Regions from separate parts of the Paenibacillus sp. FSL R10-2736 genome, predicted to be linked through region 1. Evidence: riboswitches for the same ligand, from Rfam matches in the RefSeq annotation. Region 1 holds a riboswitch; the other holds the start of a gene.
What was found. Region 1 has a riboswitch for glycine ahead of gcvT (glycine cleavage system aminomethyltransferase GcvT). Riboswitches for the same ligand answer to the same signal wherever they lie in the genome.
Positions count from the first base shown of each region.

Region 2: it holds a riboswitch for glycine, as region 1 does, so the genes downstream of both, NSQ73_RS29520 (amino acid permease) here and gcvT (glycine cleavage system aminomethyltransferase GcvT) in region 1, are expected to answer to the same signal.

Region 1 is NZ_JBBOBN010000001.1:182,543-190,371, forward strand. Features, by position in the region: gene gcvPB (aminomethyl-transferring glycine dehydrogenase subunit GcvPB) at 1-587, opposite strand, end outside; gene gcvPA (aminomethyl-transferring glycine dehydrogenase subunit GcvPA) at 584-1,936, opposite strand; gene gcvT (glycine cleavage system aminomethyltransferase GcvT) at 1,936-3,057, opposite strand; glycine riboswitch at 3,144-3,243, opposite strand; glycine riboswitch at 3,247-3,342, opposite strand; gene gcvH (glycine cleavage system protein GcvH) at 3,527-3,919, shown strand; gene NSQ73_RS00760 (hypothetical protein) at 4,053-4,685, opposite strand; gene NSQ73_RS00765 (flagellar motor protein MotB) at 4,770-5,663, opposite strand; gene NSQ73_RS00770 (flagellar motor protein) at 5,660-6,448, opposite strand; gene uvrB (excinuclease ABC subunit UvrB) at 6,630-7,829, shown strand, end outside.
Region 2 is NZ_JBBOBN010000002.1:330,948-338,776, reverse strand. Features, by position in the region: gene NSQ73_RS29535 (xylulokinase) at 1-610, shown strand, start outside; gene NSQ73_RS29530 (L-ribulose-5-phosphate 4-epimerase) at 614-1,309, shown strand; gene araA (L-arabinose isomerase) at 1,350-2,774, shown strand; glycine riboswitch at 3,240-3,319, shown strand; gene NSQ73_RS29520 (amino acid permease) at 3,470-4,846, shown strand; gene NSQ73_RS29515 (Crp/Fnr family transcriptional regulator) at 4,910-5,506, shown strand; gene NSQ73_RS29510 (DUF4386 domain-containing protein) at 5,463-6,170, opposite strand; gene NSQ73_RS29505 (methyl-accepting chemotaxis protein) at 6,389-7,210, shown strand; gene NSQ73_RS29500 (DUF1304 domain-containing protein) at 7,234-7,602, opposite strand; gene NSQ73_RS29495 (GNAT family N-acetyltransferase) at 7,749-7,829, shown strand, end outside.

The sequences.
Region 1 (7,829 bases):
ATTCCCTTATCATTGGAAGGAATGGTGACGGTGTCGAGTCCGGCGGCTGCGGCGCTGGCCGGGTTGGTTCCGTGCGAGGAATCCGGCACGATGACCTTGGTGCGGACCTCGCCGCGGCTCTCATGGTAGGCGCGGATCATCATCAGGCCGGTCCATTCGCCATGGGCTCCGGCGGCAGGCTGCAGGGAGACGGCATCCATGCCGGTCAGTCCGGCGAGATCCTTTTGCAGCGTATACATCAGCTCAAGTGCACCCTGGATGCTCTCTTCCGGCTGGTACGGATGGATCTTGGCAAGGCCGGGGAAGCGGGCGACATCTTCATTGATCTTCGGGTTATATTTCATCGTGCAGGAGCCGAGCGGATAGAAGCCGTTATCGACCCCGAAGTTACGCCGGGACAGGGCAGTATAGTGGCGGATAACATCCACTTCGGATACCTCCGGCAGCACTACGGGCTCGCTGCGGAGCAGGCCCTCAGGAATCAGTGAGCTGATGCTCTCTTCCTGCGGCACATCGCATGGAGGCAAAGAGTACGCCGAGCGGCCGGGACGGCTTAATTCAAAGATCAGGGTTTGTTCCGGTTTCATATACAGCCCTCCAGTGCAGTGGCGAATTCGTCAATTTCGGTTTTGCTTCTTTTCTCAGTCACGGCAACCAGCATATGTCCGGCCAGCTCGGGATACTCGCGGCCCAGATCATAGCCGCCCAGATAGCCTGCCTTCAGCAGCCTGGAGTTCACTTCACTGACGCTGCTGCCCTCCGGGAGCTTCAGGACAAATTCATTGAAGAACGGGGCGGTGAAGACGCGCTCTGCACCGGTGATTTCAGCCAGCCGTCCGGCGGCGTAATGGCTCTTGCGGATATTAAGCTCACCAACCTCACGCATGCCCTCCTTGCCCATGACGGACAAGTAGACAGAAGCACATAACGCCAGCAGCGCCTGGTTGGAGCAGATATTCGACGTCGCTTTCTCGCGGCGGATATGCTGCTCACGCGCCTGAAGGGTCAAGACGAAGCCGCGCTTGCCGTTACGGTCAACGGTCTGGCCGACGATCCGGCCCGGCATGCGGCGCATCAGCGGTTCAGCAACCGCGAAGAATCCGCAGGTTGGTCCACCAAGCGATGCAGAGATACCCAGCGGCTGTGCATCGCCGACTACGATGTCGGCGCCCAGCTTGCCGGGCGTTTCCAGCACGCCGAGTGCAATGGGATTCGCGCTGACTACAAGGAGGCCTTTGACCGCATGGATCAGCGGCTCAATCTGGCGCAGTTCCTCGATGCCGCCGAAGAAGTTGGGCGACTGGACCAGAACGGCGGCAGTATCGGCATCAATGGCCTCAGCCAGCTTGGCAAGATCGGTAACCCCGTCCTTATAATCGATTTCCACGATTTGCAGGCCCCAGGCATTGGCGGAAGTGCGAAGTACTTGGCGTGCTTCCGGGTGTACCGTACGGGAGACAATCAGCTTTTTACGTTTCGTGGCGCCTGCGGCAAGCACGGCTGCTTCGGAGAAGGCAGTGGCACCATCGTACATGCTGGCATTAGCGACCTTCATACCGGTCAGCTCACAGATATACGACTGGAATTCAAAGATCGCTTGAAGCTCGCCTTGGCTGATCTCCGGCTGATAAGGGGTATAGGCAGTATAGAATTCCGAACGGGAAATAATATGGTTAATGACAACAGGAATATGGTGGTCATAGAGGCCAGCGCCGAGGAAGCTGGCATGGGTATCAAAGTCGGCATTTTTGTCAGCCAGACCCTTCATATGGCGCAGCAGTGCATATTCGTCCAGCGGGCCGGACATTGGCATCGTTCCCTGGTAGCGGACAGATTGAGGAATGTCAGCGAATAGCTCATCAATGGACTGAATCCCGACAGTTTCCATCATCTCTGCGCGGTCTTGCTCCGTCATAGGCAGATAGCGGTGCTTCATTACGGCTTCACTCCTTGGCTCTTTTTGTAGAACGGGGCTTTGATCACGGCAGCCTTCAGCTGTTTGCCGCGGATCTCCACATACACCTCTGTGCCGATCTCAGTATAGGCAGCATCCAGCAAGGCAAGTCCGAGATTCCGCTTCAGCGTCGGTGATTGTGTGCCGGTTGTGACTTCACCGATCTTCACACCGTCTGCATATACGGGATAATGGGAGCGGGGAATCCCGCGGTCGATCATTTCAAGGCCTACAAGGCGGCGCGGGAGGCCGGCTTCCTTCTGCTTCAGCAGGGCATCACGGCCGATGAAACCGGCTTTGTCCAGCTTCACGAAGAACTGGACACCCGCTTCGAGCGGCGTAATATCCGCCGAGAGCTCCTGGCCGTACAGCGGCAGCTTGGCTTCGAAGCGGAGCGTGTCGCGTGCGCCGAGTCCGGCAGGGGTCAGGCCATGCGGCGCGCCTGCGGCCAGCAGACCATTCCAGAGTGCAGCTGCTGTGTGGACCGGGGCGTACAGCTCAAAGCCGTCCTCACCGGTATAGCCGGTGCGGGAGAGCAGTACAGAAACGCCGCAGACCTCGGCGTGTTCGATGAAATGGAAGGGCTTCAGCTCTGCGAGCGGGGCAGAGGTAACTTCGGCCAGAATCGTCTCAGCCAGCGGCCCCTGCAGAGCGAGCAGCAGCGTCTCATCAGAGACATTCTTCAGGCTGACACCGCTGAATTCAGCGGTGAGATGCTCCTGCAGCCACTGGAAGTCCTTGTCGATATTGGAGGCGTTCACGACGAGCATATAGCGCTCATGGCCCAGGCGGTAGACGAGCAGATCATCTACTACGCCGCCGCTCGGATAGAGCATCAGGGTATACTGCGCCGCGCCGTCTGCAAGGCGGCTGACATCATTGGTGGTCATCTGCTGCAGGAAGGCTTCAGCGCCGCTGCCGTCAACCATGAATTCACCCATATGCGATACATCGAACAGCCCGGCCTGCTGGCGGACCGCTTCATGTTCCTTAACGATGCCAGTAAACTGCACCGGCAGCTCCCAGCCGCCGAAATCAATGCATCTGGACTCCGCATAAGCGGCATAGAGATCATAAAAAGGCGTTCTTCTCAAAGACTCCATCGTGTCACCCCTTAGTCTGTTTACATGCAAAAAAGGACAGGCGAAAGTCCATCAATGCACATCAAACATGCATCAATAGACGTTCGCTCTGTCCTTTGTACCTGAGAGTTACCCTGCTATCCTGCCCGCAGGTTTCCCCGTTGGTGATCCGTTTCCTGTTGTCCAGGCTGTGGATGCTCTCCAGAGATGCGTCCGGCAAAGGTCCTTTTGCCTGAGAGATTCACCCATCCCGGGCTTACTCCTTCGGCGCTGCCCCTAAGGGTCAGTCTCTCCCTATGCCATCATTCGCAAACCATATGTTTTTCTACTGACTCCATTAAACCGGGTTTACAAGCACGCTGTCAATCAAAAAACGTCAAAAAGATGACAAATTTAATTTTCCTGTCAGTTATATTGACATTAGGCAAGGTCATAACTTAGGCTATAACTAAATTTAGAACTCCAAATGTGGAAAAGAGGCGGCTTGGAAATGAGTGAAGTGTTGGACAACCTGCTATACAGCGAAGAGCATGAATGGGCACAGCAGGGTGATGGACGCGTAGTACGTGTGGGAATTACGGATCATGCGCAGCATTTATTGGGCGACATCGTGTTTGTTGAGTTTCCGGAAGTCGGCGCAGCCATTACCGCAGGCGACAGCGTAGGCAGTATCGAGTCTGTTAAGACGGTGTCGGAGCTGTATTCGCCGGTATCCGGCAAGGTTACCAAGATCAACGACGCACTCGAATCCAGCCCGGAGCTGATCAATGATCAGCCATACGGCGGCGGATGGATTTTTGAGCTGGAATTAGACGGTGAGTTCGCAGATGCGGTATCCGGTCTGCTGGATGCGGCTGCTTATAAGGAACTGGTTGGGGAATAGTTTCAACCGTTTATGTACCCGGATTTTTAGAATAGGTGACTGAACTGGATTTACGAAAAGATGAACACGGCAGGCTTCTCTTATTACATTAGATGTCACTAATGTGAGAGGTCTGTCTTTTTGCGTTTCTGTATCACTCCGGAAAGCTAAGCAGCCCCGGATAAATGCGGGGAGCCAAGTGCCAAAGGGCGGGCAGCAGAGCCAGACCCGTAACGGCAAAGATAAGGCACAGCAATAGGAACCGGTATCTTTTTCTGGGACGGGTATTGGGTTTGAGCACGAAGTAATACACACCGGCCGAATAAAACGGGAAAAGCACCACGGCAGACATGCCCATACAGACCAGAAATGTGGATTCCCCGGCGGAGGAAGGGATCATGGCTTCCGGGTTATAGACCGGATTGATCTGCAGAAAGAGGATCACAAATGTCAGATAAGCGAAGAGTAAAAGAAGAGGGAAACAGCGGATGCGTCCATCCTCGGACAAACCGTACAGCATCCACCAGACCCCGAGCCAGGGCAGGGCAAAGGCTGCGCCGGCAATAAGGAAGTCAATGCCTATATACATCAGTTTATCGGGAGGATACACATGGGCCAGGTCCCCCCAGAAGTAATCGGAGGAGAAGAACATCATAAATACAGATAATAAACCAATGAAGAAGGTAATTATTCCCTGGGCAAAAACAATCATGATCAGCGAAACCAGCTGCCGCAGAAAATAGAGAAAACGGGTGGCGTCCGGTGTCGTTCCGTTTGTAGTCTGCATAGCGTTCAATCTCCTTATACTAGCAAATGGTTGCCGTGCCTTCTCATCTGCAGAACTCTGAGCTGATTCGCTTGCGGATTCACGTTATTCTTTCTCCTGAAGCTGCCGCAGGACAATGAGTTCGACCCGGCGGTTTTTTTGCCGTCCTTCAACGGTAGTGTTATCGTAAGCAGGTCTGGTATCCGCGTAACCGGCATATTGGAAAGTATCGGGGCTAAGCCCCTCGTTATCCAGGAAGAAGCGCAGCACAGAGAGTGCGCGGGCGCCGGATAGCTCCCAGTTATCCGTGTAATCTGAAGCGGCGGTTACCGGAACATTGTCGGTATGTCCTTCGATGCTGATCGTAGCACCGATTCCGCGGAACAGGCCGGAGAGCTGGCGCAGTGCCGGGAAGGCAGGTGATTTCAGCTCGGCTTTGCCGGCATCGAACAGGAACCGGTCGCTAAGCGTGATGGCAATGCCCTGCGGTTTATCCGCTACAAAGATCTGCTCCCCAAGGTTGTTATCTTCCACGTATTTGGTAATTACACCCATAAGCGCGGCCAGTTTGGCCTCCTGCTCACGAAAAGCGAGCTCACGCGCCGAAGGCTGGTGTTCTGCAGTTTCCCCGTTTTGCCCGGATGTATCTGTGCCCGTCCCGGTTCCGTTCGAACCACTCTCCTTCACATTGCCCCCGGAAGAAAGACCGCCACCGGTGCTTCCGCCTGCTTCCTGTTCATTCGAGACTGCGGCTCCGGTGTTCCCCTGATTACCATCCAGCACTCCATTTCCGCCTTCAAGCACAGGACTGCCGCTCTTAAAGGTATCAGATAATGAACCGGTAACGATCGCGTATTTTTGCGTATCCAGACTGCTCATGGCGTACAGGATGATGAAAAAAATGAGCAGAAGCGTAATCAGATCAGCATAGGTAATCATCCAGCGGTCCCGGTTCTCCTTACCTCTACTACGTCCCTGGCGGCGGTTTCTTTGTCTCATAGCGGGTCTCCCGGGTTATTATTGCTGCTGCGTCTAGGTGAGACATCGGGAATAAAGGCGGTCAGTTTTTTGCGGACCAGATGCGGATGATCCCCATTCTGCAGGGACAGGATACCGACAAGCAGCATCTCCATGCTGCCCAGTTCGCTTTGGCTGCGGGATTTGATTTTGGAGGCGATGGGTAAAAATATAAGATTAGCACTGGCTACGCCATAGAGCGTTGCTGTAAAAGCTACAGCGATCGAGGCCCCCAGATTAGAGGGATCCGTCAGATTGCTCAGTACCCGTATTAATCCCATTACGGTGCCGATGATGCCCATAGTCGGAGCATAGCCGCCGGCGGCTTCGAAGATTTTGGCATAGCCTTCATACTTCAGTTCCTTGGCGTCCATCTCCAGTTCAAGAATTTGCCGGACCTGATCAGGATCGGTGCCGTCGACAATAAGAAACAGCCCTTCGCGGGTAAAGGTATCGGGATGCTCCTCCGCTCTCTTCTCCAGCGCAAGCACGCCGCCGCGGCGCGTAATCGCCGCCATGGAGATCAGCTCTTCGGCCTTCTCCTGGGTGGTGTCGGGATGTCTGCCGAATGCCAGGCGCAGAGCCGCCGGGACGCTGCGTAATCTGGAGGCCGGAAAACTGATGAGTACAGCGGCAAGGGTGCCGCCGAATACGATCAGCGCGGCGTTCAGCTGCAGCAGGCCGGATAAGCTTCCGCCTTCCCAGAGAAAGCCGCCGATCATTGCGGCAATGCCTGCCAGCAGGCCGATAATTGAAGTGATATCCATAAGTTCAAGCTCCTTAAATTTCTATATATTATGGTTTGCATCAATCTGGGCAACGCTGTATAATAAACGGGAACGTGTATTCCTATCTTCCATATTTTTCAGTACGGTATGGATAGGCAACTATTAGGGCTACAATTATAATATATTCATATATTTTAGACGATAGAGGGGAGACGGGCAAATGAGTGATATTGTCGTCAGTACAAAGACATTTGAACTGGAGTCCGAGTATACACCCCAGGGCGATCAGCCTCATGCCATAGAAGAATTATTGGACGGCATCCGGCAGGGCAAGAAGCACCAGACGCTGCTGGGAGCGACAGGTACAGGCAAGACCTTTACCATCGCACAAGTGATTTCCAAACTGAACCGCCCGACGCTGGTCATTGCGCACAACAAGACGCTTGCGGCGCAGCTGGCGAGTGAGTTCAAAGAATTTTTCCCGAACAATTCCGTTGACTACTTCGTCAGTTACTACGATTACTACCAGCCTGAGGCGTACATTCCTTCCTCCGATACCTTCATAGAGAAAGATTCCAGCATAAATGAAGAAATTGACAAGCTCCGGCACTCCGCCACCAGTTCGCTGTTTGAACGGCGTGACGTTATTATTGTTGCGAGTGTGTCCTGTATTTACGGCCTCGGTTCGCCGCAGGAATACGGAAGTATGCTGTTGACACTGCGGGTAGGGATGGAGAAGCCGCGCAATCAGATTCTGAGCAGGCTCGTGGAGATCCAGTACCAGCGCAATGACATTAACTTCGTACGCGGGACGTTCCGGGTACGCGGCGATGTGGTCGAGATCTTCCCGGCTTCACAGGGGGAGCATGCGATCCGTGTGGAGCTGTTCGGAGATGAGATAGAGCGCATTACGGAGATTGATGTTCTCACAGGAGAGCTGATTGGTGAGCGCGATCATATAGCGATCTTCCCGGCTTCGCACTTTGTTACCCAAGAAGAAACAATGCGTGTAGCTATTATCAACATTGAGCGGGAGCTTGAGGAACGGCTGGCCGTGCTTCGTGATGCGGGCAAGCTGCTGGAAGCCCAGCGCCTGGAGCAGCGGACGCGGTATGATATTGAGATGATGAAGGAAGTGGGCTTCTGCTCCGGTATCGAGAACTATTCCGGCCCGCTCACCTTCCGTGAGCCGGGAGCAACTCCATATACCTTAATGGATTACTTCCCGGATGATATGCTGATTGTTATTGATGAGTCCCATGCAACGCTGCCGCAGATCCGGGCTATGTATAATGGTGACCGTGCGCGTAAGACTGTACTGGTGGAGCATGGCTTCCGCCTCCCGTCCGCGCTGGATAACCGTCCGCTGCAGTTCGAGGAATTCGAAGAGAAAGTGAACCAGATTGTATATGTGTCTGCT
Region 2 (7,829 bases), on a different contig from region 1:
GGCGATGGGCTTTAAGGCAGACCCAGGGCAATTGTTCAGTGTCCTGTTCAATAAAGCACTGGAGGCGGATGCTGACGGCGGCGGTCTGCTGAGCTACGGGTATTTCTCCGGGGAGAATATTACCGGGATTGAGAAAGGCCGGCCGTTGTTTGTACGCTCACCGGAGAGCCGCTTCAATCTGGCCAACTTCATGCGGACGCATTTATTCTCCGCTTTTGGCGCGCTGAAGATCGGAATGGATATTCTGACCAAGCAGGAGCAAGTGTCCATCGACAGTATTCTGGCTCACGGCGGGTTATTCAAAACTCCTGTGGTCGGGCAGAAAATCGTTGCCGCTGCAATGAACGTCCCTGTCTCTGTCATGGCAACAGCCGGAGAAGGCGGCGCATGGGGGATGGCGATTCTGGCCTCTTACATGCAGAACAAAGCACAGCAGGAGCGTCTGGATGACTTCCTTGACCACAAGGTATTTAAGGATGTGGAAGGACAAGTCATCCATCCGGATGCGGCTGATGTGAAGGGCTTCGAGCTGTTCATGGAACGTTACACTGCAGGGATCGCGATCGAGCAGGCTGCTGTAGATCATCTGGTAGAAAACGGGAGGGGTTAACCTATGTTGGAGCAACTGAAAGAAGAGGTATTCGAGGCCAATCTGGACCTGCCTAAGCATGGACTTGTCAAATACACCTGGGGCAATGTGAGCGCAGTTGACCGTGAGAAAGGCGTATTCGTCATCAAACCAAGCGGCGTCAGCTATGACAAAATGAAACCGAGTGATATGGTCGTAGTGGATTTCGACGGTAACGTGGTTGAAGGGGAGATGAGACCATCCTCGGATACACCGACCCATGCCGTACTCTACAAGCATTATGCAGAAATCGGCGGCATCGTGCACACGCATTCGACCTGGGCGACCATCTGGGCGCAGGCCGGGCTGGATGTTGCTGTAATGGGCACGACACATGCCGACACCTTCTATGGCGCGGTACCCTGCGCGCGCTTCCTGACGCAGGAGGAGGTTGACCGCGGCTATGAAGCGGAGACCGGACGCGTGATCATTGAGACTTTTGAACAGCGGGGCCTTGATATTATGGCAGTTCCCGGCGTCTTGCTGAAAGGCCATGGCCCGTTCACCTGGGGGAAGAATGCCCATGATGCAGTGATGAACAGCGTGGTGCTGGAGGAAGTGTCCAAGCTGAACCATTTTGCCCGCGAGCTGAACCATTTCGCTGAAGAATTGCCGCAGCGGATTCTGGATAAACACTATCTGCGCAAGCATGGTAAAGGCGCTTATTACGGTCAGAAATAATCTGATTTATATATTATCCAAGAGAAGAGGATGAAATAATATGTCAACAGTAAGCGCTAAGCAATTCTGGTTTGTTGTAGGATCACAGCATCTGTACGGAGAAGAAGCCCTCGGTGAAGTCAAAGCTCATGCACAGGAGATGACGGATGCCCTCAATAACAGCGGGGTGCTGCCTTATCCGCTGGTGCTGCAGGATCTGGCGGTCAGTGCAGACAAAATCACTTCGATCATGAAAGAAGTCAACTACCGTGACGAGGTTGCCGGTGTGATTACCTGGATGCATACCTTCTCCCCGGCCAAAATGTGGATCCGCGGCACGAAGCTGCTGCAGAAGCCGCTTCTGCACCTGGCTACGCAATACAATGAGAGCATTCCTTGGGCCACACTGGATATGGACTTCATGAACCTGAACCAGGCTGCCCATGGCGACCGTGAATACGGGTTCATCAATGCCCGCCTGAAGAAACAGAACAAAGTGGTAGTAGGGTACTGGGAACGCGCCGAAGTCCAGAAGCAAATTGCCGAATGGATGGACGTTGCCGTTGCGTATAACGAAAGCTTCAACATCAAAGTGGCCCGCTTCGGCGACAACATGCGTAACGTGGGCGTTACCGAAGGCGACAAGGTAGAAGCCCAGATTCAGTTCGGCTGGACCGTGGATTACTTCGGGATCGGCGACCTGGTTGCGTATGTAAACGAAGTGAAGGAAGAAGAAATTGATGCGCTGTTCGCTGAATATGCAGAGCAGTATGATTTCGATTACGGTTCATACAGCAAAGAAGCATGGGAAGCCAGCGTGAAGGTACAGGCCAGCTATGAAATTGCCCTCAAACGCTTCCTGGATGCCGGCAACTACAATGCGTTCACTTCGAACTTCGAAGACCTGCACGGCATGAAGCAGCTTCCCGGTCTTGCCGTTCAGCGTCTGATGGCACAAGGCTACGGCTTCGCCGGCGAAGGGGACTGGAAGACAGCAGCCCTGGACCGCCTGATGAAGGTGATGAGCCATAACCTGAACACCGGATTCATGGAAGATTACACCTACGAAATGGCTGCCGGACAGGAAGCGATTCTGCAGTCCCACATGCTTGAGGTTGACCCGAGCCTGGCCAGCAACAAGCCGAAGGTGCTTGTGTCTCCGCTGGGTATCGGCGACCGCGAAGATCCGGCCCGTCTCGTATTCGACGGCAAAGCCGGCGAAGGCGTTGTGGTATCGATGGCTGACTTTGGCACGCATTACAAGCTGCTGATCAATGAAGTTACTGCCTTCGAGCCGACGGTTCCGGCTCCGAATCTTCCAGTGGCCCGTGTGCTCTGGCAGGTGAAGCCTAACTTCCAGGATGGAATTAAAGCATGGATCGAGAACGGCGGCGGCCACCATACCGTGGTGTCGCTCAACTTGACTACAGATCAGATCGTAACCTACGCCAAGCTGGTTGGCCTGGATTATGTAATCATTAAATAAATAGCTTAATAATGTTGGATCAAATGAGCGGATGGGCTGTTGCCTGTCTGCTTTTTTTTAATGCAGAGCCAAGGTATTACCGGCAAACTCATCCTCCGTGCCCGTGACTTTCTAAAATCCTATACAAAATACAACATTCGATTCATTAAATTGGACTAAATCGAAAATTGTTGTACAAAAGGCAGCATTTCTCCTCCTTCATACGGTTTAGCGTGGAAATTCTTGTATTTCATACAACAATCTATCTAAACAACCGGGTGTCTGCGCATCCAAGTTGCAAAACGTACAACATTTATGCCGCTGCAGTGCAGGAGCGCACCCTAGACATCTAGCCATAGGTAGGAGACTTTTATCACTGTTCAATACTCACATGCCGAGTAATATGTTAGAATATCAGAATGCATTAACGCTTCACCAATTTAATACATTACACGGGCTATGATTGCTATGGATCACACTATAGCAGGAGCAGCTTCTGGAGAGACTGCGGGAGACCGTAGCGCCGAAGGGTTCACAATCTCAGGCAAAAGGACAGAAGAGTACGGAATTTGTATTTGTTATGCTGATTAATTACGGTCAGCGGCGCAGGTAGCTTATTTTGATATTCTTATGAACCGGGAGATTGGATGACATCCAATCTCTTTTTTATGTTATTTGGCAGCAAAGCGTTGTACACATTAAGGGGGAAAAAGGCAATGGCACAGACAGAATTAAAGAGAGATTTGGCGAACCGGCATGTACAGCTGATCGCTATCGGCGGCACGATTGGTACAGGGTTATTCCTGGGATCAGGCAGAGCGATTCAGCAGGCCGGGCCGTCCATTATGATCACGTATTTACTCGTGGGAATTGCCGTGTTTTTTGTGATGAGGGCGCTGGGTGAGCTGCTGCTCTCCAAAGCGGGATATCAATCTTTTACGGACATTGCTGAAGACTATCTGGGACCGCGGGCTGCGTTCATTACAGGCTGGACCTACTGGTTCTGCTGGATTATGACGGCGATGGCGGATGTGATTGCAGTGGGCGTCTATGTGCAGTACTGGTTCGATATCCCGCAGTGGGTACCGGCCGTCATCTGCCTGATTATTCTGTTAGGACTCAATCTGCTGACGGTCAAAAGCTTCGGCGAACTCGAATTCTGGTTTGCTCTCATCAAAGTCGTCACGATTCTTGCCTTAATTGGCCTGGGAATCATTCTGCTGGTCATCGGGTTCAAGACGGATGCGGGATCGGTGACGGTCCGCAATCTCTGGGAGCACGGGGGTGTGTTCCCGAACGGTGTCAAGGGCTTCTTATTTTCCTTCCAGATGGTTGTGTTCGCTTATGTCGGTGTGGAGCTTGTGGGTGTATCAGCCGCAGAAACAGCAGATCCGGAGAAAAATATTCCGTCGGCGATTAACAAAATTCCTCTGCGGATTCTCTTCTTCTATGTAGGCGCGCTCTTCGTCCTGCTGTGCATTAACCCGTGGACCCAGCTCAGTGCGGCTGAAAGTCCTTTTGTGCGGACCTTCAATCTGGTCGGGATTCCGGTTGCTGCAGGTATTATCAATTTCGTCGTCTTAACCTCAGCGGCTTCCGCCTGCAACAGCGGGATGTTCTCAACCAGCCGGATTCTGTATAATCTGAGCAGAAGGGATCAGGCCTCCCCGCAGCTCGGCAAGCTGAACCGAAATCATGTGCCTGCTAACTCTTTATTTATTTCTACAATAGTTATATCGGCCGGGGCGCTGCTCAGCAAGCTTATTCCGGGCCAGGCCTTCGGCATCGTTACAACGATCAGCGCCATTTGCTTCATCTGGGTGTGGGGGGTTGTGCTCGTATGTCATATCAAGTATAAGAAAAACCGTCCGGACTTACATGCCGCGTCCAAATTCAAAGCACCGTTCACACCGGTTATCAATTATGCGGTATTAACGTTGTTTGCTGCTATTCTGATCATTATGCTGTTCGCAGATGATACCCGTCCGGCGCTGCTGTTTACTCCCCTATGGTTCATTCTGTTGTTCGTCCTGTACTCCATGCGAAGCAAGAAGGAGAAAAGTGATGCCGATGTTAGTATAATCAATACATGAGTGCAAGAATGTTCAAACGCTGCTGACATGTTGTCAGCAGCGTTATAAGGAGGAATCCGAAACATGAAGCATAGATTACTCCAATATATGACCCGGCTGACCTCCCTCAGTGAAGAGCAGCAGCAGGCCATTCTGGAGGAGATTCTTGTTGAGGAATACAGCAAGGGAGCCACGCTGCTTAGGCAGGGGGAGGTTCCCGGTCATTGCTATTTCGTGTTAAAAGGATGCGTACGGCAGCATAGTGTTGACGTCACAGGCCGCGACATCACCTCGAATTTCTACACAGAGGAGCAGGCGATCGCTATCTTCAATGCGCATAAAGAGGAGGCCTCGTCGGAATACAGCCTGACTTGTCTGGAGGACTGCGTACTGGTTGTCGGTTCGCTGAATACCGAGAGGGAAATGTACGCCAGACACACGCAGCTGGAGCTGATGACACGCCGGATGATCGAGGAGAATTTCGGACAGGTGCAGGCGGAATTCGCCGCCTTCATTGCGGCATCCCCCGAAGACCGCCTCAAGGCACTGCTGCATCGGAGGCCCGGCCTGATCAGCCGCGTCCCCCAGCATCAGCTGGCCAGCTATCTCGGGATGACACCGGAGTCGCTCAGCCGGATTAAGAAGCGGCTTGAGCGCGAACACGCGCAGCCGGGACTTTGAACAGCAGCCAGATGCCGAGCCCCAGCTCCCCTGCGGTCATCGGCAGCATGAACACCCATTTGATGATTTGGAGGAATTCCCCATACCCGGGCACAAGTGTGCCGCACAGATGAACCATAATATAGCCGAAGCCTGCCAGCAGCAGCAGCACACTGACGGGCTTCGGAATATTTTCCGACCATAACGCCAGCACACCTATAATCAGCAGATGCCCCCCGAACAGAATCAAACCAGCCGACCATACCGCTTCAAAAGCATGAAGAATAAGCATGACCTCCGCCTGCAGCTCCCCTCGTGTGAAGCCGGAAAGCGCAACCTCCCTGTTACCGGTAAGAAGTGATACCACGATCAGACTGGAGACAGCAACCCCCAACACTGCCGTATAAGCCAGGCGCAGCCATGCTCCCAGCAGGGACAGGCCCGGATGCACAGGCTTCAGCACCAGATATAAGGCCCAGGCAGCTGCCACATCACAGGCCATAATCAGTACCCAGCCCAGAATCCCGGCCCTGAACAGCGACGGAGAGGCCTGAAGATTGGCGAAGGTCCCAGCGGCATCTCCATCCACTACCAGACTCCCTTGGACATATCCGTACGAGAGCGCGGCGGCAACCGCCATTACAATGAGCGATATTCCCCCGGTTCGAGCCACTGCAGCAGACATTAGCATAACCCCCCTGATTGATTATTGATTGTGGTTATATTGTACTAAGGTGCCTGCAGGGCTTCATTGACTTAAGTTAAGAGGACATGATTAAATTTTAAATATTAAGTTTTTGAATAAAGGATAGTCATTGGAAAATGTCGAACCTTAATCTAGATATTTCTGTACTGTGTTCTGTACTGTGTAATGAGCAATTCAATAAAGGAGAACCTACATCCATGAAGAACATTATCCGCTCCCTTGAAGATATAGTGAACCTGGCACCGGTCCTGAAAGCTGCTTTTCCCTATGATGTATCTATTGCTGTCTGTGATGTGGAGAAATTCATCGCTTATTTCCCTGGAACGTCCATTGATCTGGGAATTCGGGCAGGACAGATAATTCTTGCGGACGAACCTCTGTATCATGCGCTGAGAAATGATGAATTCTCGAAAGCTAATGTCCCTAAGGACTACTATGGGTATGAATTCGTCGGTACGGTTCTTCCGGTACACGGAGAGGATGGAAGCGTCTGCGGGGCGGTCTGCATCCAGGTCCGCAGACAGACCGAGCTGCGCGAAATCGCTGATCAGATCTCGGTCTCCCTAAATCAGGCTAACGCCCGGATTGGGCATGTGGCAGAGGGCTCGGGGCTGCTTGCCGATTTCTCGCAGAAGCTGCTGCTCCAGTCGGAAACGACCGCTGAAAGTGTCAAAAAAAGCGATGAGGTACTGGCTGTCCTCAGAAAGGTCGCCGACCAGACGAATCTGCTCGGGATTAATGCAGCCATTGAGGCTGCCCACGCAGGAGAGAAGGGGCGGGGATTCGATGTTGTAGCGAAAGAAATCCGCAAATTCTCGAAGGAAACCGAGCAGTCTGCGCAGCGGATCCGGGATACCCTGGGGGAGATCCAAGCCGCGATGAAGCAGATCAGCCAATCCATCCATCAGATTGCGTCAGTCGGGCAGGAGCAGGCTGCTTCAACGAATGAAATCTCCAGCTTCATTGAGGAGATCCGGACGATGTCCGAGCAGCTGAACCAGTTCGCACAGAAGCTGTGAGGGAAGAGCGGCCATTCTCATAATTACAGATTCGCCAGAATAACGGCAAGCAGAGCAATGAAGGCCGGGAGGCCCTGAACCAATAGAATGGATTTCTTGGCCGTGATGCCGCCATAGATGGCTGCAACCGCAACACAGATCAGGAAGAACAATTGAAGCTGAACACTGAAGGTATCATTCGGATGCAGCAGGCTCCAGACTAGACCGGCCGCCAGAAAGCCGTTATACAATCCCTGATTGGCCGCCAGCGATTTCGTTTCCCGGGCGAACTGCGGAGTGGTGCCGAACGATTTTTGCGCCCGCGGGGTAGTCCACAGGAACATTTCCAGCACTAGAATATACACATGCTCCAGTGCAACTAAGGCCACGAGTATTAAACTCACGATCATCATAGTAAATCCCTCTTTTCATAATTATGTAAGATTGATTAACGGAGAAATTAAATTGTTCAAAATATAATTTTACACTGTCTAAATATAGCCAAATTCTGCAATTTTGTCAATTTGGAATCCCTAAATTCCTTGAGGAGGCAAAACCGTTGTACCTAAGAATGCTGACATCTGTGGATGCGGAGGTTTACCGCGGGCTTCGGCTACAGTCGCTGCGGCTGCATCCGGAA